One region of the Peribacillus sp. NPDC060253 genome, then DNA from elsewhere that is predicted to be linked to it. Evidence: riboswitches for the same ligand, from Rfam matches in the RefSeq annotation. Region 1 holds a riboswitch; each other region holds the start of a gene.
What was found. Region 1 has a riboswitch for preQ1 ahead of ACFWE9_RS03190 (VUT family protein). Riboswitches for the same ligand answer to the same signal wherever they lie in the genome.
Positions count from the first base shown of each region.

Region 1 (6,707 bases):
GACCTTGACTTGCTATAACGGAATCATCTCCGACGGCTGTGGAGATTGTCCGGCATGTAATCTGCGAAAAAAAGGACTGGATGACTATGTAAGCAGACGGAAGGTGCTTTCATGATGTACGGTTTTTCTATAGTGGATAAACTCCAAAAAATTGATGAAGATATTCAGCGCAGCCAATTGAAGTATACAAACAAGAGGGTTCTCGTGAGTAAGGAATTCACCTTTGACGCGGCGCACCATTTGCATGACTATGAAGGAAAATGCAAGAACCTGCATGGCCACACATATAAGGTCATTTTCGGATTGAGCGGGTATACGGATTCACGCGGTTTGATGATAGATTTTGGGGACATCAAGGATATATGGAAAAATGAAATTGAAATCCACTTGGATCATCGTTATTTGAATGAAACCCTGCCGCTCATGAACACGACAGCTGAAAATATGGTTGTTTGGATTTATGAAAAAATGGCCGAAGCCCTTTCATTAAAAGATTATGAGGGTGCTAGGGTCGAATTTATTCGCCTTTACGAAACGCCAACAAGCTATGCTGAAGCCAGACGGGAGTGGATGGAAAGTGAGTAAACTCCCCGTTATGGAAATCTTTGGCCCGACCATCCAAGGTGAGGGAATGGTCATTGGTCAAAAAACCATGTTCGTTCGGACGGCCGGCTGCGATTATTCGTGTGCCTGGTGTGATTCCGCATTTACTTGGGATGGCACCGGTAAGGAAGATACCGTCCAAATGACTGCTGAAGAAATATGGGATGAGCTGAAGCGAATTGGGGGTTCCGGTTTTTCCTTCGTGACGATATCAGGCGGAAACCCGGCTCTGCTGAAAAACCTAAACGGCTTGATAGCGATCTTACATGAAAATAAAATGAAAATAGGTGTCGAAACACAGGGGAGCCGATGGCAGGATTGGTTTCTCGATATTGATGAACTGACTATTTCACCTAAGCCGCCGAGCTCTAGAATGAACACGGACTTTACGGTGCTAGATCAAATCATATCGAACCTGGCTGATCGAAATCCCGATAATAATGTCTCGTTGAAGGTAGTCGTCTTTGATGATGAAGATTATCAGTATGCAAAAAAAGTACATGGCCGGTACCCGGATGTTCCTTTTTATCTGCAGGTCGGGAATGATGACAGCAGGACGGCGGATGATCAGCACCTAATTAGCGGACTATTGAAGAAATACGAAGAGTTAATTGATAAAGTGATAGCTGATGATGAATTGAATGATGTGAAAGTGCTGCCACAGTTGCATACCTATATATGGGGTAACAAGCGAGGCGTGTAAAGAAAAGAGAGCAGGAGGCAGTGTGATGCGTAACCACGCTGCCTTTTACATGAGGAAAGCTTATTACAGCCTTTGAATGTGCGTAGCTTTGAAGGATGAAGTGTATTTAAGACCATACCCAAATAAGCGATCCATTCCAATATGAGCGGTCCAAATTAAACCAATCATCATCAATGCATCCGACTTTAGAAAAACGGCTAGTAAGATCGTGAATATGGAGAGGGTATAAGTATGAAATAAGTTATAAACTTTTGCTCCAATCCGCTCATTGATCAGATAGGCCAGCATGGAAGCATCAGGTGACAAAATCAATAAAAGGAACATCCACCAGCTGAATTCATATGACGAATAGATGGAAATCGTAGCTAAAAGGACCATGAGTCCTTCAATATGAAGGAATTTCTTTACCATTTAAAAACCTCCCAAATTTTAATTGACCATTGGTTAATAATGTTCAAAAAAATTATCTGATGTTCTTCGTGATATTTTTAACATGAAAATAAGCTAAACCTTTTACATCTTGATAAGATAGTTCAGAATTAATATAAAACGTTATGAATCCGTGAAGAGAAAGAAAAATGGACCATATTGATGCAGGATTCAGTTTGTTGTCCGTTAGGTCCGTCAGGGACTGGATTAGCTTCTCGTATGTTTTATTAGAATCGAATTGAAGTAACTGCTGAATTTCTTTTTCCTTCGATAAAAACATGATGGAATAATGATTCTGTTGGGTTAAACCGAACTCTAAGAAACACAATAAAATCTTTTCCATTTTTTCAGAAGGGTCATTTTCCGACATGATGATATCATCGATTAAATGATTTAAAACGGAAAAATCCGTTTTCACCAAACTATAAAATATTTCTGCCTTATTTTTAAAATGATAATAAATGGCTCCATGGCTGCAATCCAATGATTTAGCCAATTGCCTCATTGAGACATTCGAATACCCTACCGCTGCAAAAAGGTTTCTGGCTTCATTCAAGACCATTTCCCTGGACAATTCTTTACCTGCTGATTTCCTTGGAGACATCTTGTCACCTCCTTATTTATTGACCACTGGTTAATCGGAATGATAACTCACTGATTTTTAATTGTCAATTATTAGATCGAATTGTAAATGGCTGTTTATAAAGTTAAAAATTCACCATTTAATGAAACGAAAATTCACGTAATCGTCAAACGGAGTTAACCTGAATCCTGATTTATCGTTGAACCAGTAATATCCTTTTGTGGTATTGTAAGGGTATGCAATGGGCGTTGGGGGGATTATATAAGTGAAAAATAAATTCGGGATATTATCTTCAATTGTCATAGTCTTGACCGGGTATTTTCTATACACTAAACCTTATAAAGATAAAACAAAACCTGTAGAAGACATTATTGAAGTGTATCCACCAGATCAAGTAATAACAAATGAAATGATAATCATAGAGGGTATTGATGAGGTCAATCCAGGTGATATCGACTTGAATGATGAAGAGGAGTAAATTAAATTTACAAGAAAACAATATGAGCAAAATGAAAGGGGGGAAATAATTTTTACAGAAAAAGATCAGTGAAATCACCTACCTGTAATGAGTAAACTAATGGAGGAGGCCGCAGTTATTGATCGTTTCGGATAGTATCTATGGGAAACACATTGTAGAGGGAGTCCTGGAAGAGCTGATAGGGAGCAAACCGGTCCAAAGGTTGAAGGGGATACATCAAGGAGGGGCAAGTTATTTAGTTAATGAGAAGTGGAATGTCACACGATTTGAACATTCTATTGGTGTGATGCTTTTAATAAAGTCGCTTGGTGGGTCATTAGAGGAACAAATCGCAGGATTGCTGCATGACGTATCCCACACTGCATTTTCACATGTCATTGATTTTGCTCTGGATTGTAAGGATGAAGATTATCATGAAAAAATTTTTGATCATGTCATTAAGGAATCCGAAATTCCACCTATACTGAAACTGTATGGATATAATTGTGAAGATATTTTTGAGTCAAAATGGGCATTGCTTGAACAGCCAGCACCTGAGTTATGTGCCGATCGGGTTGATTATACTCTCCGGGATATGTATCAATACGGACATATCACACTCGAATCCGTTCGTGACTTTCTAAGCCATTTAACCATCATAAACGGAAGGATGTATCTGGATAATATTGAATCGGCGGAATGGTTTGTGGAAACATATTACAGAGAAGTTATTGATTTTTTCATGGACCCACTTAATATATATGGCTATGGTATGTTGGCAAAGACCTTAAAACTGGCTTTGGATAAAAACCGAATCAGCCTTGATGACTTACTCGGTGAAGATGAAGAAGTCATGCTCTTGTTAAGCTCCACTGAAGACGATGAAGTGCAAAACCTGCTAAAACGGATTCATGGTAACGTATTGGTGAAGGAGGATCAATGGGACTACGATATACACCTGAAAAATAAAGTGCGCCTCATTGATCCTTCCGTTATTCATGGAACCCAATCAGTAAGAGCATCCAGTTTATCGGAAAAAGTGAAGAACATGGGAATTGAAGCCAATAAAAAAGCTTCGAAGGGTGTGTATCTAAAAGTGATTTCCGGATGATTTTTCGCGACAACCCATACGGAAAGTGAAAAACTCAAGGGTTTACGATGACTTCAAACACCTCATTAGTTGGCATGACTATTTCTTGAGTATCCCTAACTTAATTACCGATCAACAGATATTGGCGGCAAGGTCCGTCCAGTTTCAAGCAAGCTCTTCAGATTGCTTAGTATGGCTGGCCATCCATTATTTAAGCCTTTAAAGGTATTGTCATCATCTACGAAAACTGTCTCCAATAGCTCCTCATGCTTAAGTACTAACTTCACGGTTGAATCATCCATTGGCTTTAATTCAAAGGTGACCCGAGTGGGATGGTCGCGTGGTGTTTCGTCTCCTGCCATGTTCCATGTAAATGAGAGTAAGTTAAATGGTTCACACTTTAGTATTTTACCATGATCAGTAATCCGCCCATCTTCAAGCAAATATTTAACGGTGGAGCCCTCTTGCCAGTCAGACTGGACTTGACAGCCAAAGTGGTATTTCTTCGTGACTTCACCACTCGTTAGAGCTTCCCAAAGCATCTCTGGTGTGGTGGCGATATAAATTGCATAGACAAACGATGTTTTTTTCATTTTTCTATTCCTCCCCGCGTTTATATCAGGACCCTGCTTTGGCACTTTGAAACCGCTTGTTTGGATATCAAGATCGTAACATAACTCTATCACTGATTGTCTGCTTTTCATATACAGCCGGTCAAGCAGTTTTCTGCGACAAAAATCGGCAAAAGCCTGCATGCAGGAATATCAGAGTCATAGTAGAAGTTTTCAGGGATCATAGCTAAGTGCCAAGCTCTGGAAAGACGGGTAGTGTCTTAGCGAGTCTGCAAACGATCTCCGCAGATTCGTATCCTTCCCAGCGCCAGAAATCGGCGGTATGGAAACTTCTTGATTTCCCGTCATTTTCAAGCTACGATAAATTAGGAAAAAGAATAATCCGCTCGGGCGGAAGAGGTTCTAGCTACCCTCTCAAAAAAACTAAGGGGAACAGTGCTCTTTCTTAGGGTGCTGTTTTTTCTGTATAAGGAGAATTAAGAAATGTTAAGAATTTTATTGTATTTAGTATCCATCGTCACCGCGAATGTGGTTACAGCCGCTTTTGCACCACTACATCTTGGTGTGTTCATCATTCCGATGGGTACATTGCTCATTGGTGGAACCTTCATCTTTCGAGATCTAGTCCAAAATAAATTTGGCAGGACGAAGACCTATTTATGCATTGTTACGGCACTTATTTTATCTGCGTGTGTATCATTTTTATTAGGAGATACATTATTGATTGTCTTTGCTTCCGCATTATCGTTCGTGGTGGCAGAAACAGCGGATACTGAAATTTATACTCGATTAAAGCTCCCGATGAGTTGGAGGGTGTTTTACAGCGGGATTGTTGGAGGATTTTTCGATTCGGTGATATTTGTCGTGATTGGCCTTAGCCCACTTGGTGCCAATATATTGCCATGGGAAGCCGTACCCGCTGCGGTTATCGGCCAAATCATCGTTAAAACGGTCATTCAGTCAATCGGAGCCGTATTATTGGGACGAATCAACGTAGAGCTGGAGAAGCGTGTAGTCTCCGGTTGAAATGCTAGGAGGGATGCACTCGATGGATGGACCCAAAAAGGAAGAAGATAAATGCTATTGCCTCGAGGCCTTTCGTGAAAAATATGGTCCGCATGTCCAAGGAGAATGCATGAAGCTTTCCTGCGCCAATTATCGGAAGCATAAAGGAATAGACGACAAAAAAGGACCAAAATAGGTCCTTTTTTTTGTGAATGGAGGAATTTACGAGTAAAGCGCACAATTTCACGAGTAAAAGTGCCAAACTCAAGAGTAAAGCGCACAAACTCAAGAGTAAAGCGCACAAACTCACGAGTAAAAGCGCCAAACTCACGAGTAAAAGCGCCAAACTCACGAGTAAAGCGCACAATTTCACGAGTAAAAGTGCCAAACTCACGAGTAAAGAGCACAAACTCACGAGTAAAAGCGCCAAACTCACGAGTAAAGAGCACAAACTCAAGAGTAAAGCGCACAAACTCACGAGTAAAAGTGCCAAACTCACGAGTAAAGCGCACAAACTCACGAGTAAAAGCGCCAAACTCATACCAGAAAGCTTTTTTATATTGCTGTTTATTCAGAATGCCTTTGCGCTTTTACGAACTAAATTTTCCAGGAAGTAAAAACAGCTTCGTTTCCGTTCTAGCTCGGTTTGTCCACTTTCCGTAACATGATAATATTTCCTTCGACCTGACTCGGACTCTTTCCAATGGCCTTCGATGAATTCCTTTTTTTCTAACCGTTTGAGGGCTGGGTAGAGTGTGCCTTCACTTATTTCATATTTGCCCATGCTCATTTCCCTCAAAATCTTTGTCATTTCATATCCATATAGCTTTTTTTGTGACAGAAGAGAAAGCAAAAGGAGGTCAATGCTTCCCTTCATTAATTCTTTATCCAAATAAAATCGCCTCCTTTTCATTTGTAAAGTGTAATACGATGTACATCGTAACACAAGGTGCATTTTACTTTTCTTTAAAAAAATGGTTAAATGACGATTGCTAAATGAAATCAATCATAGTAAAATGTGCTTCGGAACGGATGAGTTGTAACGAGTGTGGTAAGGATACTTATATACATGATTTAGCTGTTTTAATGAAAAAACGGAATAGGATAGAAAAAATCCCACTCAAGGGGTATTAATTGATTTTTTTATGAAAATCATTTAGATTCTATTTATTAACAAGAGCAGAAAGAAGGTCCTAGATAGATGAAAGTGAAAGCACCCGAGTCATTCACATACAAAGGTGGAAATAGAGCAGTTCTTTTACTTC
Region 1 is NZ_JBHXAS010000006.1:73,765-80,471, forward strand. It holds gene queC (7-cyano-7-deazaguanine synthase QueC) at 1-115, shown strand, start outside; gene queD (6-carboxytetrahydropterin synthase QueD) at 115-585, shown strand; gene queE (7-carboxy-7-deazaguanine synthase QueE) at 578-1,306, shown strand; gene ACFWE9_RS03165 (DUF4260 domain-containing protein) at 1,370-1,717, opposite strand; gene ACFWE9_RS03170 (TetR/AcrR family transcriptional regulator) at 1,770-2,339, opposite strand; gene ACFWE9_RS03175 (hypothetical protein) at 2,584-2,796, shown strand; gene ACFWE9_RS03180 (HD domain-containing protein) at 2,915-3,886, shown strand; gene ACFWE9_RS03185 (SRPBCC family protein) at 3,991-4,458, opposite strand; PreQ1 riboswitch class I at 4,828-4,870, shown strand; gene ACFWE9_RS03190 (VUT family protein) at 4,921-5,463, shown strand; gene ACFWE9_RS03195 (hypothetical protein) at 5,468-5,983, opposite strand; gene ACFWE9_RS03200 (PadR family transcriptional regulator) at 6,014-6,334, opposite strand; gene ACFWE9_RS03205 (alpha/beta hydrolase) at 6,644-6,707, shown strand, end outside.

Region 2 (6,707 bases), on a different contig from region 1:
GCAAGCACGTCGTATGTACACGTACTCTGAATCAACGGGCTATGGTCCATTGAATATGCTCTCTTTCGTTGGAGCGATTGGCTTAGCAATTGGTTTTGCTTTAATTTTGTACAACATTTATTGGAGCACTCGTTATGCATCAAGAAATATTTCAAACGATCCATGGGATGCACGTTCTCTAGAGTGGGCAACGCATACACCAATTCCTGAATACAACTTTGCCGTTGTACCAACAGTTGAATCTACGGAAGCCTTCTGGGATTCTAAGAAAAAGGGCTTTAAATTATTCAGCGGTAAAATAGAAAAGATTCATATGCCAAATAACAGCGGCGTGCCATTTATCCTGAGTTGTATCTTCTTCGTTTGGGGCTTTGCGATGGTATTCAGCATGTGGATCATTGCAATCATTGCAACAATCGGAATCTTTGCTTGTATGACGCTTCGTTCATTCGAAAAAGATCACGGACGTTATATCTCCGTTGAAGAGATTGAAGAAACTGAAAATAAATTGCGAGGTGCTAAGTAATGAAAATAGATAGCTCGCTGCCACTAGAATATAGCACGGAAGAAAATCGCTTAAAGATTTTTGGATTTTGGATTTTCCTGGGAGCAGAAATAGCTCTTTTCGCTACACTGTTCGCCACTTACTTTGTATTAGTTGAGGGAACTGGGAATGGCCCATCAGGGGAAGAACTTTTTAAAGTGCCAACCCTAATGCTTCAAACCATTTTCCTTTTAACAAGTAGTTTTACCATCGGCCTTGGAATCAATGCAATGAGACTTGGTAAACAGAAAGCAATGCTAAGTTTCTTCGTTATCACTCTTATTCTTGGTTTAGGCTTCTTGGGAGTTGAAATCTACGAATTCGTGGAGTATGTACATGAAGGAGCAACGATCCAAACAAGTGCTTTCTTATCTAGTTTGTTTACGTTGCTAGGTACGCATGGAGCTCACGTTACGCTTGGTTTGTTCTGGGGAACATTCATCATTCTGCAGACTAAAAAACGCGGTTTTACTCCAGAAACAACAAACAAGGCTTTCATCTTCTCACTATACTGGCATTTCTTAGACGTTGTCTGGATTTTCATCTTCAGTTTCGTTTACCTGAAAGGAATGATGTAATATGAAAGAATTATTCCCACGGGGACAAGTAATGGGATTTGCCTTTTCACTAGTCCTGACTTTGGTTGCACTTTCAGTTATAGTGTTTGATCTTTCACTTAAAATGGGAGTGATCGTCCTGCTTGTGACGGCCTTCATGCAAGCAGCACTTCAATTGGTCATGTTCATGCATGCAGGAGAGTCTGAAGATAAAGCATCGATTTATACAAACGTTTATTATGGATTATTTGTTGCATTAGTTACGATTTTCGGTACAATGCTAACAATGATTTGGGGATATCAATAAGCAATTCCGAAAAAACTGGTCGTCATCATGACGTCCAGTTTTTTTGCTTTTAATTGCAGTGGTTGAAGTATATATTTTTCTAATTCGCTGCATGAAAATTGGATCTTATTTCGGGGTTCACGAAAAGCGAAACGTTAATAGAACGGTCACATCTTCTATGAAAATCCATCCGTCCCTTTGTTATAATTAGTTATATGCCAATAAATTTAGACCATAGCGGAGATGATGAAATATGACATTGCCTGTTTTGATTTTAACAATTATCTTAAGTTTGGTTAAAATATTAGTTTCTTGTCTTCCGACCGATACAGTGAATTGGATTCTGAGCAAATTTAAACTGCATTCTGAACTTAGCGAAGCCAACTCTATCGTAACCCTTAACGGAAAACGCTTGGAAAATGAAAAAAAACTCCAAGTCATAAATTATTTTAATGAAGCTAGATTTCTAAAGAAAAATCACATATTCCCGGGTAACGAGCAATTGTTTTTACATCCAGAGAACAGTGGGACTCCATTAGTCATTGATACTAAAAGTGGCAAAAAGGATGTTAGGATATTTGTGTACATTTACAACGATCACGTTGATGTAGTTAAGCAGTACAAGAAGAAATTAGTTTCTTATAGCCTGCTTTCCGATAGCCTTCAAGAACATTCCATGCCATTAATAAGAAATTTAGTATAAAAACATTAAAGAAGACGGTCCTTAAAATGAGCGTTCAGACTGTAGATATACTCGATGAAAATTGAGTTTGTCTACAGTTTTTTTGAGGGTATGTAAAAATTAGATTACCACTCCAGGCACTCGCTTTCCGTCCCCCTTGCTCCTTTACGCCTGAGGGGTCTCCCTTGGACGCGCTTTTCCCGCAGGAGTTCTCGCACAACCGTTCCAACCAACTTTGTTTTAACCGTTAGATAGGATTCCTTTTGTCTACAAACTTGACGGTCCTTAAAAAGACCGTCTTTTTTTATAAGTCTTTATTGTGTAATTCTAAATTACTGGTTATTCAGATTGAAGGAAAAAACAATTGCTTTTAAGTGGGAGGGAATATCTGTAAAGGGGATCTTTATAGTGCAAGTGAAAAGTGATTTTAGAAATTAGATCAAAAAGGTAATAAAAAAGCAGGTATCTATTACGATGCCTGCTTTTTTATGCTTTCCATTGTTTTTCTACTTGATGAAGGGCTAGTTGTAAAATTTCTTCTTGATTAGTACCCGGTTTAGTAAGGACGTTAGTTTGATAAGATTTTCCTTGGAAATCAACTGTTACTGTAACTTTTACCATTTTGCATCTTTCCTTTCTTAATTAAATGAGATGGTTGTACCTACTTCTTTTATACCCGTGGCAGAGGATTTTTCAAACATTTCAAAAGCAGCAAAATTGGAAGAATCAATATTCAAAATTATCTGTTATTTAAAAGGATGTGTCAACACTTTTTTTGAACCAATCCTATTTCCCGGCTAAATAAAAAAACGACCTGGCTTGTGTGCACATGACAGTCAGGTTGTTTTTGTAAATGAACTATATTCATATTTTAGTTAAGATAATGCCGATTAATGCTGCAAATACTCCGGCAATTTGATAGGTTTTTAGTTTTTCCTTGAATAAATAACATCCAGCGAATACGACAACTAAACAGTTCAGGCTGACGACAGGGAAAATGATGCTTGCGATCCCGGTGTTCAATGCAAAGAAATAACATCCATAGCCTATCATGCTTAAAAAGCCTACTAAGGAACCGATTTTGACTTCCTTTAGCTTGATTTTTTCATTTTTAAAGGCTAGAGCCGAAAGAAGATAAAGCATTCCGCCTCCATACATTGATACAAGGATATCAAGGGAGTTTAAATGAAGACGTGTTGATGTCGTCATAAGAATGCCGAGTACACCAAAAGATAAGATGGAGAATAATGTGTGCATAATCCAAGGGACATATTGATGGTTACCTTTAGCATTAGGTGTATACTGAATGACTAAGGTAGCGAGAAACATGCAGACGATTCCACTCCACTGCAGGGTAGAAATATGTTCGTGAAAAATTAAAGCTGCACAGAGAATGGGGAATATGGCATTCGCTGCGATTAATGGTGATGTCAAGCTTGCCGGCCCTTTTTCAAAGGCGCTTGCCATCTGGATGTTACCATTAGCGTTCAGTACACCAATAGCTGCACCAAGCAAGATAGATAGCCAATCCAGCTTCAAACCATCCATAAATACTCCATAAAAAATGGACAAAATAAAAGCTGAAAAATAAAAGAAAAATTGGATATGTATCTTGGAATAGCCTTTTCCGCTGCTCCATTTGAAAATGCTATTATTGATACCGAAACATAAACTGGTGATGAGTGCTGCAAAAATCCACATTTGTATGATCTCTTCCTTCTTATAGGGTGAACTGCTTGTTTCATTTTAAACTGAATATATAAAGGAATCAAACCCAATTTAAGAGAGTTGCATTGACAGATTGTCTTTTTTTTTTTATATTTACTATGACAATTTAAAATATTTCCCGATAACGGGAGAGGTTCATAGCATCACCCTCTTAAAAAAACTATGGCTTTGATATTTTTCGCGAATCAACCATATCTTTGAGGAGATATGGTTTTTGTTATATAGAGGCCCATTTTATGAATCTCCCCTGACAAACGTGGAAGAGGAGGACTTTTTTATGTCTGGAAGAAAAGAAGAAGAATTAAATGATATTACATTGCTTGGGAATCAAGGGACAAAATATACATTCGACTATGCACCTGAAATTCTGGAGTCGTTTGATAACAAGCACCCTAACCGTGATTACTTCGTCAAATTCAATTGCCCGGAGTTTACTAGCTTATGCCCGATAACGGGGCAGCCAGACTTTGCAACCATTTACATCAGCTATATTCCAAGTGTGAAGATGGTGGAAAGCAAGTCTTTGAAGCTTTATTTATTCAGCTTCCGGAACCATGGTGATTTCCATGAAGATTGCATGAACATCATCATGAACGATTTAATCGAATTGATGGACCCGAAGTATATTGAAGTTTGGGGTAAATTCACTCCTAGGGGCGGAATTTCCATCGATCCATACACCAATTATGGGAAACCAGGTACGAAGTATGAGGAAATGGCGGATTACCGCTTGATGAATCATGACTTATACCCGGAAACTGTGGATAATCGTTAAAGAATAGGAGAGACAATGGGCATATGCCTGTTGTCTTTTTTTTGTTTTAGCCATTCTCGATTAGCGGTCCTGTTGCTTTGTCCTTTTTGAAAATACAAATGTCCTCCTATAATGGAATTTCCACTTGATTGTTTCGCTAAAAAGCGTAATAATAGGGAGAGTTGATTTTGACAGAATATTTACGAAAATAGGGGATGTCGAGATGAAAGTTGCAAAGTTTGGAGGAAGTTCACTTGCATCAGGTGAACAGTTGAGGAAGGTATTCGAAATTGTTGTTTCAGATCCAGAGAGGAAGATCGTGGTCGTTTCGGCTCCAGGGAAACGCAATTCCGATGATATAAAGGTGACGGATCTATTGATTGAGGCTGCAGAACAGCAGCTGCGCGGGAATAACGGTGAGCCTTTAATTGAGGACGTGGTCTCCCGCTATGCGAGCATTGCTGAAGAGCTGGATATATCCGAGCGTGTCATCACTGGGATTCATGAAAATTTAATGGCACTGTTGCATGCAGACCAAACTAACCCGAAGCGCTATTTGGATGCCTTGAAGGCCAGCGGTGAGGATAATAATGCGAAGCTGGTCGCAGGTTATTTCCAAAGCCGCGGGATAGAGGCACAGTATATAAATCCAAAGAAGGCTGGCTTGATCGTAACGGATGAAGGTGGATTTACCAAGGTGCTGCCAGAGTCCTATGATCGATTATATGCTCTTCGTGATGAACCTGGAATCGTAGTATTCCCAGGATTCTTCGGGTATACGTTAGATGGTGATGTTTTAACCTTCTCTAGGAGCGGTTCCGATATTACGGGTTCGATACTTGCGAATGGCGTCAAAGCTGATTTGTATGAGAACTTTACGGACGTAGATGCCGTTTATGCGGTGAATCCGAATGTGGTTTCCAATCCGAAAGGGATCCGGGAATTAACTTATCGCGAAATGCGGGAGCTTTCTTATGCCGGTTTCTCGGTATTCCACGATGAGGCGCTAATACCTGCATTCCGTGCGGGAATACCTGTCCATATCCAAAATACGAACAACCCGATGGCACAAGGGACCCGCATTGTGAGCACACGGGATAATACGAATGGTCCGGTTATCGGGATTGCAAGTGATAAGGGATTTTGCAGTATTTACATTAGCAAATATTTGATGAACCGTGAAGTTGGTTTTGGCCGGAAACTGCTGCATATCCTTGAAGATTACGGTGTTTCATATGAGCATATTCCGTCAGGCATTGATGATGTGACACTAATATTAAGGCAGGACCAGATGAAGGGTGATGCCGAGAAGAAAATCATTTCACGCATCAAGCAAGAACTTCATGCTGATGAAGTGATGGTGGAGCATGATCTTGCCTTAATCATGATTGTAGGTGAAGGAATGCGCCATAATGTCGGTACAACGGCAAGAGCCTCAAAAGCGCTGGCCGATGCAAAGGTCAATATTGAGATGATCAACCAAGGATCTTCAGAGGTAAGCATGATGTTCGGCGTGAAAGGATTCAATGAAGAGACGGCAATTCAGGCATTATATCACGAGTTCTTTTGAGAATAATAGATCAGTGACCTCCTTTTAGAAGGGGGTTTTTTTGTGATCAATCTTTTAGTCACTATACGTAAGGCTGGACTTTTTATCTGGTTCTTTATGATGAGCGTAAGATGCGAGACTCCTGCGGGGAAATCGCGTCAAGGGGAGACACAGCAGGCGTAAGCCGAGGAGGCTCCCGGACCGCCCGCGGAAAGCGAGTTCCCTACGTTAAAACAACGTTCAAATTGTAAAAGCCATAAAAAAACACCCCGTAAATGTTAGTTTGGTGTCTAACATTTACGGGGCAGTTCAACTCGATTTTCATCGAGTTTGTCTACAGTCTGAGCCTCCAATTAAAGATTGGAGGCTTTCCTTTTATATTAGTCCATAATGGTCAGTATTTGATCGATCGCTTTCCTTGGACGTGGGGTGGGGATCATATCAGGGTAGCCAACGTGAAGACTGCCGACGATTTTCTCGCCAGGCTTCACGCCTAGAGCATCACGAAACTCCATACTGTGTATCATGCCGTATGTTTCCCATATCATCCCGATTCCTTGTTCCCAGGCAAGCAGGCTGAAATTTTGGATCAGAGCACTTGTAGCTG
Region 2 is NZ_JBHXAS010000029.1:20,937-27,643, forward strand. It holds gene qoxB (cytochrome aa3 quinol oxidase subunit I) at 1-526, shown strand, start outside; gene qoxC (cytochrome aa3 quinol oxidase subunit III) at 526-1,122, shown strand; gene qoxD (cytochrome aa3 quinol oxidase subunit IV) at 1,124-1,408, shown strand; gene ACFWE9_RS10265 (YfmQ family protein) at 1,641-2,090, shown strand; gene ACFWE9_RS10270 (BA3454 family stress response protein) at 2,556-2,690, opposite strand; gene ACFWE9_RS10275 (EamA family transporter) at 2,934-3,770, opposite strand; PreQ1 riboswitch class I at 3,922-3,967, shown strand; gene queF (preQ(1) synthase) at 4,075-4,572, shown strand; gene ACFWE9_RS10285 (aspartate kinase) at 4,775-6,121, shown strand; gene ACFWE9_RS10290 (nitroreductase family protein) at 6,481-6,707, opposite strand, start outside.
Region 2: it holds a riboswitch for preQ1, as region 1 does, so the genes downstream of both, queF (preQ(1) synthase) here and ACFWE9_RS03190 (VUT family protein) in region 1, are expected to answer to the same signal.

Region 3 (6,707 bases), on a different contig from region 1:
CAGACTGGCCGGAATGCCCTCCAAAAAACTGATCTGGGTAGTGAATAGTTCCATCCAGGCGTCCGCCACCTGGATTTGCGCTTCATAGAAGCTTTTGATGGCAGCTGCACCGGCTCCCTGAAACTCGTTATCCAGGCCGACGATACCCTGAAATTCCTTTTTCAGGGCTGTGACTTCCTTCTTTAGTTCTTCATATTGCTTGGCACGCGACTTGGTTGCGGCCGTCAATGTCTTGGCTTCATATATTTTCATCGCGTAGGAAACCCATGTGAAGACGTATGGGCGATGGCTTCATCCTGTTCTTTTAATAAGTCAATGTTGGCACGGGTATCTTCCACATTTTTCTGGACGATTTTAATATATTGCTCAAAAACCTTCTCGAGGTTCGTTTCCCGGTCGATCCATTTCGAGGTGAATTGCAATTTATTTTTTCCAAGCTCACCTGCTGGCAGATTTCCAAGCGCGACTGTACCAAGCGCCGTTTTCACCTGATCGACTTGTTTCGTTACGGCAGGATGATTCAGTTTGATTGTCGTCATTAAAACAACCACCCTTTTATATATGATATTTTACTTTCCAATTGATCTATGACGGCTTCCCCTTTACCTAAAAGGACATCCGCTTCATGCGCTATCGTGCCTGCTGCACTCAGAGCTATTTTATCTATATTCAGTATCGTGATCTTTCCCTCGATTTTCTCTTGGTAGTCGTCATAATCATCATGAATGATCGTGGACATAGCCTTATATGCATCACTGCGGGCATCTTGAAAATCCTCTGCACGGTTTCCCGTCCAGCTTTTTTCCAAATCCGGATTTTTAATTTTAGCGATTTCCCCAAGACAAGCATTCTGTTCTTCTTTGATTTGTCTTTTTGCCTGCTCCAAACGATTGATTTTTTCATTCACATCGGACATTTTACTGGAGAGGGCTGAGTGAATTTCACTCAATGAATTTGCATACACTTAAAAAATCACCTCAAAGATCTCATTATGTAGAATGTCATATTTTTCATAATTTTTATTATAAGGATTATAGTCTTACAGTTAAATAGGGATAAATAAGCTATTTACGCTAGGTATTTAGGAAATTCTTCTCATCAAAACCAATTCTGAATTAGACTTTCTACCCCTGAATTTCCATTTTTAAACATAAAAAAAAGAAACAGGCTTCCTCCTCTTTTTTTATGCATGATCTGAATTCTTTTTCGTCAATTAAATGCGGAGCTTTCACCTTTTTCCCTTTTTTATGATTTGGATTCATATTCCTCCCTTTATTAAGTGGATATAGTTTCACACTTCCACTTATTCAAGTGCCATGCCAGAGCAAAAAGGACAAGAAGACAGGCTTCGCTCATGAAGCGTGCCGATAAATCGGCACATCCTGACAAAGTAACGGCTCAAGTTAGACGAAATTCGGTTTGTATATTGCAGAACAAATGGCTCACCCTATAAATAGGAGGTGTCCAAAACATGGACCAATTTGAAAAAGCCTATGAAACCTATAAACAGCAGGGTACACCGCAAGCAAACCAAATTGATTCATCTGGAAAAGAAGAAATCATAGCAGTAAGGAAAAATGAAGAGGACAATATTATCGCAATCAAGACGAACTCTGGTCGCGAACTAGACTACCCCACTGCCCTTTCCGAAGCAAAAGCAGGCAACCTTGCCAATGTCGACGTCTTCCATAAATATGGACGTGATATATTGCGAAGTGAGCCCGATGGGATAAAAGAAAATAACTTGGATCAACTACCGGAATTTTGACTTTTTGAGGGAGCTGCCTGAAATGGGCAGTTTTTTTCTTTTGGATCAAAAACGCGGAGAAAGGACCCAGCATGATAGCCGGATCCTTATTATTCATACTGATAGGATTCAGAGATTTCAAGAAGTTGGCCACAGGATTCGACCACCTCAATGATTTCCATCCACGACATGTCCAGCCCCAGTTCATTAGCATGGGAAATCTTATCCCTTAATTTCCGGATGGCATTTGCCTCCCTCTTCCCCTTGCTTTTCGAAGGAATTTGGAAGAACCCCCTCAATTCCTTATCTTTATGAATGATATCGAATTTATCACTGATTTGCAGGCATTCTATTAAATTGATATCTTCATTTTTATCGATTCTCCTCCTATATAATTCGTTTGCCTTTTCTAAACGGTCCTCGCTGATCATTGGATACCAGATGCCATCACCGAACCTATGCATGATGATATCGCTCATCCTCATTTCCAATAGGGTAATATATCCGAATATCAGCATCCTGATTGGGGGCTTTTGAAGGTCGGCATGCGTAATTAAGCTTTTTATAGAATTATTCTCTAACACAAACACCCTTGTTTTATTCTTAAAAATACGAAGAAGTTGTATCAAAGGGGTTGAATCCGAAACCATTTCCCTAGGTGAAAAACTTTTCAAGTATTCCGAGATGATCCCTTCACCAAGTTCTTGCCTTTCGATATATCCGATGATTTCCCCTTGATCTTGCACTGCCATTATATCGAAATTCTTTTTTTCCAACGCTTTTTGTATGTCAGTTGCTTCATCATTTTTATGGCAAAACTCAAGTTCCTGGGCTATGCTCTTAACCGTGATGTTTTCTTCATAAAGAGTTTTAAGACTAAGATAGCTGCTATTGTTTTTTTTATCGCTTCCCTTTAACATCTTTCACCCTCCACTTATAAACTTTCTCCGCGATTTGCCTACCACCAATTATAGACCGTTAATTTGCATCTGGTGTAGCTATTTCAAAAGAAGTGGAACAAAGTAGAAACGGTCATCAATAAATAAAGTCCACACAAAGTGGACTTTATTTATTGCGAATCTACTGCATTGCCTACCGCCGTTTCCTCATTCCCTTCTTCTTCCCAAGCCTTACAAACATCCACCCAATCCTCGGCGTTCGAATATTCAAATAATTCCGTGGTTGTAAGTTCTATTGCTGAGTTCGCACTGCCGCATGCCGGGAACAATGACTCAAAACGCTTCATTGATACATCAAGAAAAACATCTAGGTCGTTTGCAAGTCCAAATGGGCAAACTCCCCCGATTGCATGTCCGGTCTGTTCAAGCACCTCCTCAGGTGACAGCATTCGTGCCTTGTATCCGAACATCTGGCGAAACTTCTTATTATCCACTTTTGCATCCCCAGCTGCTACAACCAAAATCGCATTTTCACCTTCCCCCTTAAAAGAAAGAGTCTTAGCAATCCGAGCAGGGATGACGCCGATGGTTTCTGCTGCCTCACTCACCGTAGCACTTGATGTTTCGAACTCCATTACATCGCCTTCCCGGTCCCATTGTTTAAAATGGCTTTTGACACTCTCGATCGACATATTATATTCACTCCTTTGAAGTACATATAAAAATAATATCATCCTTCATTGCAATAAATCAAAATCCTTTTAGACTTTCACTGCATGATGAGTTATCATTTAAAAACCATTCTTTACAAATTGACGCAACAAGCATATATGGGCTACTATTAATCTTCGGGAAAAAGCCTAAACGTGGTTCGTAACCATCCCACGATAAAAAACTAGGGAGAGAATAAAATGAATGTTCGTACACTCGTGATAAACGGGTTATTGGCTGCCTTGTATGTGGCGGTCTCATTGGTGTTTAAACCAATCGCTTTTGAGATGTTCCAATTTCGAGTTCCGGAAATGTTGAATCATCTGATTGTATTCAATAAAAAGTATATCTACGGTATCGTCGGCGGAGTCTTCATATCGAATCTGCTCTTTTCACCGATGGTTCCGTATGATTTGATTTTTGGGGTGGGGCAATCCGTGCTCGCCTTATTGCTGGTCATTTTTGTATCGCGGTTCATAAAAAGCATTAAAGGGCGGATGATCGCAACGATTATCTTTTTCACATTCACCATGTTTTTGATTGCAATTGAACTGAACCTTGCCTTTGGCTTACCATTCTGGTTTAGCTGGATGACCACGGCTGTCGGTGAGTTCGTTGTCCTCTTGATTGGTGCGCCAATTATTTATGGAATGAACAAAAGAATTCAGTTTGAAAAGTGGCTTTAAAGGAATCTTCGCTTCGTAAACCCACTATAATGTAAAAGAGCTGTGTGCATCATGCGACAGCTCTTTTTTTCACCAATGAGCCTGAAAATGATAAACTATTAGTAAGAATGGTGGTGACCCTTTGAAAAAAGTCCTGACCTTAATCGGTCTTCTGGTAATCGCAATATTCATTTATTCTAATGCGGAATTGTTTACTTTGGTTTGGAAAAGTGATCTTGATTCAGTCATTAACATATTGAAGGAAAACCTTTTGCTCACTTTTTTCGTGACATTCGTATTGATGTTTATCCAGAATTCATTTACAATCATCCCTTTAATTTTGCTCCTTACTATCAATGTCACGATATTCGAGTTCATATATGGCTATCTATGGAGTTGGTTTACAAGTGTTGTTGCGTCCGGATTGATTTTTTATGCAGCAAGAAACTGGTTTCAGGAACCACTCTTAAAGAAGATGGGCGAAAAATGGCAAGAAACCGTTGTGGAGCATGGCTTTATGTACGTATTTACAGGGAGGATTTTCCCGCTTATCCCAACGAGTTTAATTAACTTGGCTGCTGGAGTCAGTACCGTCACTTTCAAGGATTTTTTATTTGCGACAGCACTGGGAAACCTTATATACTTTTTCTTTCTATCGCTAATCTCATATGGACTCCTATCTGTTGAAATGAACCTGTACACGGTAGCTGCACTCGCAATCCTCTTCTTACTATTTATCATTATCTATAAACGTTTAAAAAAGAAAAAAGCCCTAACCATCTTCAGGAAAAACAGGTGACCGCATTGGTCCCTGTTTTTTATTTATGATTCTGCATATATTTTTCTCCGATAGTTTGTTAAAATGTGTATGTAATTTTACCTTAGAAATGTCTTAAAATCAGGGAGAATCTCCATGTCCAAACGCTCCATCTTAGCAATATATATCCTTTCCGGGATTTTTACATTAGTCGTGTTCGACTATTTTTTAACTACAAATATCCACAACAAAGTGGTTTTCATTCAACTTCAAAGAGCGGAAGGCATTGTCTTTCTTTTATCAATAGGCTTGGTCCTATACCTTTATTTAGCTAAAAGGGAAGAATTCAAACAATTAAAAGAAGCGGAACAACGTCGGCGTACACTCATTAATTCAATGGTGGATTTCGTTAACTTCAAGGATGGTGAAGGCCGTTGGCTTGAATCCAATGCCTTCGGACTGCAATTATTTCAATTGGAGCATGTAGACTATAAGGGCAAAAAAGACAGCGAGCTCGCAGAATACACCGAATTTTATAAAGAGTCGTTGATCTACTGTGAAGTTTCCGATGAAGAAACATGGATTAAAGGGGAAATCACAAGGTGTGAGGAAATCATCCCTCTTCCCGATGGCAATCACAAAACCTTTGATACGATCAAAGTCCCATTGTTCTTTGAGGATGGTTCCCGAAAAGGCTTAGTCGTAATAGGCAGGGATATATCTCAAAGAGTTGTCGCAGAGAATCAATTATTCGATAGTGAACAACGCTATAAATCATTGTTTGAACACAACCCATATCCGATGCTCATGCTTGATTTAAACGGTATGATCACTACCGTAAACCCTAGGTTTGAAACGGTAACAGGGTTTCAACAAGAAGAAATCCATGGCGCCTCATTCATACAGTTGAACTTTTCAGAGGAGGATGAAGAACTGATCCGTACCTCTTGCCAATATGTCGTGGAAAACCATAAAGGGATCAAGAAAGGGAAAGATATTGAATTCCTTACGAAATACGGGAAGTCCATCTTGCTTTCCTGTACGTTTGTCCCGATGATGATTGGTGAGGAATTAGTCGGAATCATTACTTATGCTAAAGAGGTCACTCAAATACGAGAAACGGAAGCACGATTAAGAAGAACGGAAAAATTATCGATAGTCGGCGAACTTGCCGCCAGTGTAGCCCACGAAGTCCGTAACCCGTTAACTTCGTTAAAAGGATTCGTCCAGCTGCTTAAAAAGAACGATCATCCATTTGAACAATACTATACAATCATGTTAAGCGAATTGGACCGGATCAATCTTATTGTAAGCGAGTTACTCGTTCTGGCAAAACCACAGGAACTTCCATTCAGCAAACATCAAATCATCGGACTGATGAATGAAGTCAAGACCTTATTGAAACCGGAGGCAGACTCTTATCCAACCCAAATATCAATATCCGTAAAAAATGAAATCCCCCTGCTTTCATGTGAGGCAAACCAACTAAAGCAAGTATTCATAAACATGCTCAAAAATTCCATGGAAGCATCTGCCGATCACATTTGGATTGATTTCGAGCATATGGACAAAAACCTTTCCATTACCATCAAAGATAATGGCAGCGGAATAGAAAAAAATCGGTTAAAGCATCTTGGGGAACCTTTTTATTCTTCTAAAGAAAGAGGAACCGGTTTAGGATTGACAGTCAGTTGCCGAATCATTGAGGCACATCGGGGAAAGGTCCATTTTAACAGCGAGCTAAACCAAGGAACCGAAGTTCAAATCATTTTGCCCATATAAAGCGTAGGACAAGTGTTAGTACTTGTCCTTTTTTGCATGATCGAAAATAACTTTTGGTGCATTTAAAAAAGGGAAGTGAAGAACGCCTTGACCTTCCCCCAGAATGACCCCGCCGCTGCAGGCTCATTCCCATTCAACATCCCCTG
Region 3 is NZ_JBHXAS010000018.1:54,353-61,059, reverse strand. It holds gene ACFWE9_RS07345 (ribonuclease YeeF family protein) at 1-252, opposite strand, end outside; gene ACFWE9_RS07340 (YwqI/YxiC family protein) at 249-539, opposite strand; gene ACFWE9_RS07335 (YwqH-like family protein) at 539-964, opposite strand; gene ACFWE9_RS07330 (DUF3892 domain-containing protein) at 1,472-1,768, shown strand; gene ACFWE9_RS07325 (hypothetical protein) at 1,858-2,667, opposite strand; gene ACFWE9_RS07320 (YbaK/EbsC family protein) at 2,817-3,338, opposite strand; PreQ1 riboswitch class I at 3,507-3,551, shown strand; gene ACFWE9_RS07315 (QueT transporter family protein) at 3,558-4,043, shown strand; gene ACFWE9_RS07310 (TVP38/TMEM64 family protein) at 4,165-4,821, shown strand; gene ACFWE9_RS07305 (PAS domain-containing sensor histidine kinase) at 4,936-6,561, shown strand; gene ACFWE9_RS07300 (cadherin-like beta sandwich domain-containing protein) at 6,624-6,707, opposite strand, start outside.
Region 3: it holds a riboswitch for preQ1, as region 1 does, so the genes downstream of both, ACFWE9_RS07315 (QueT transporter family protein) here and ACFWE9_RS03190 (VUT family protein) in region 1, are expected to answer to the same signal.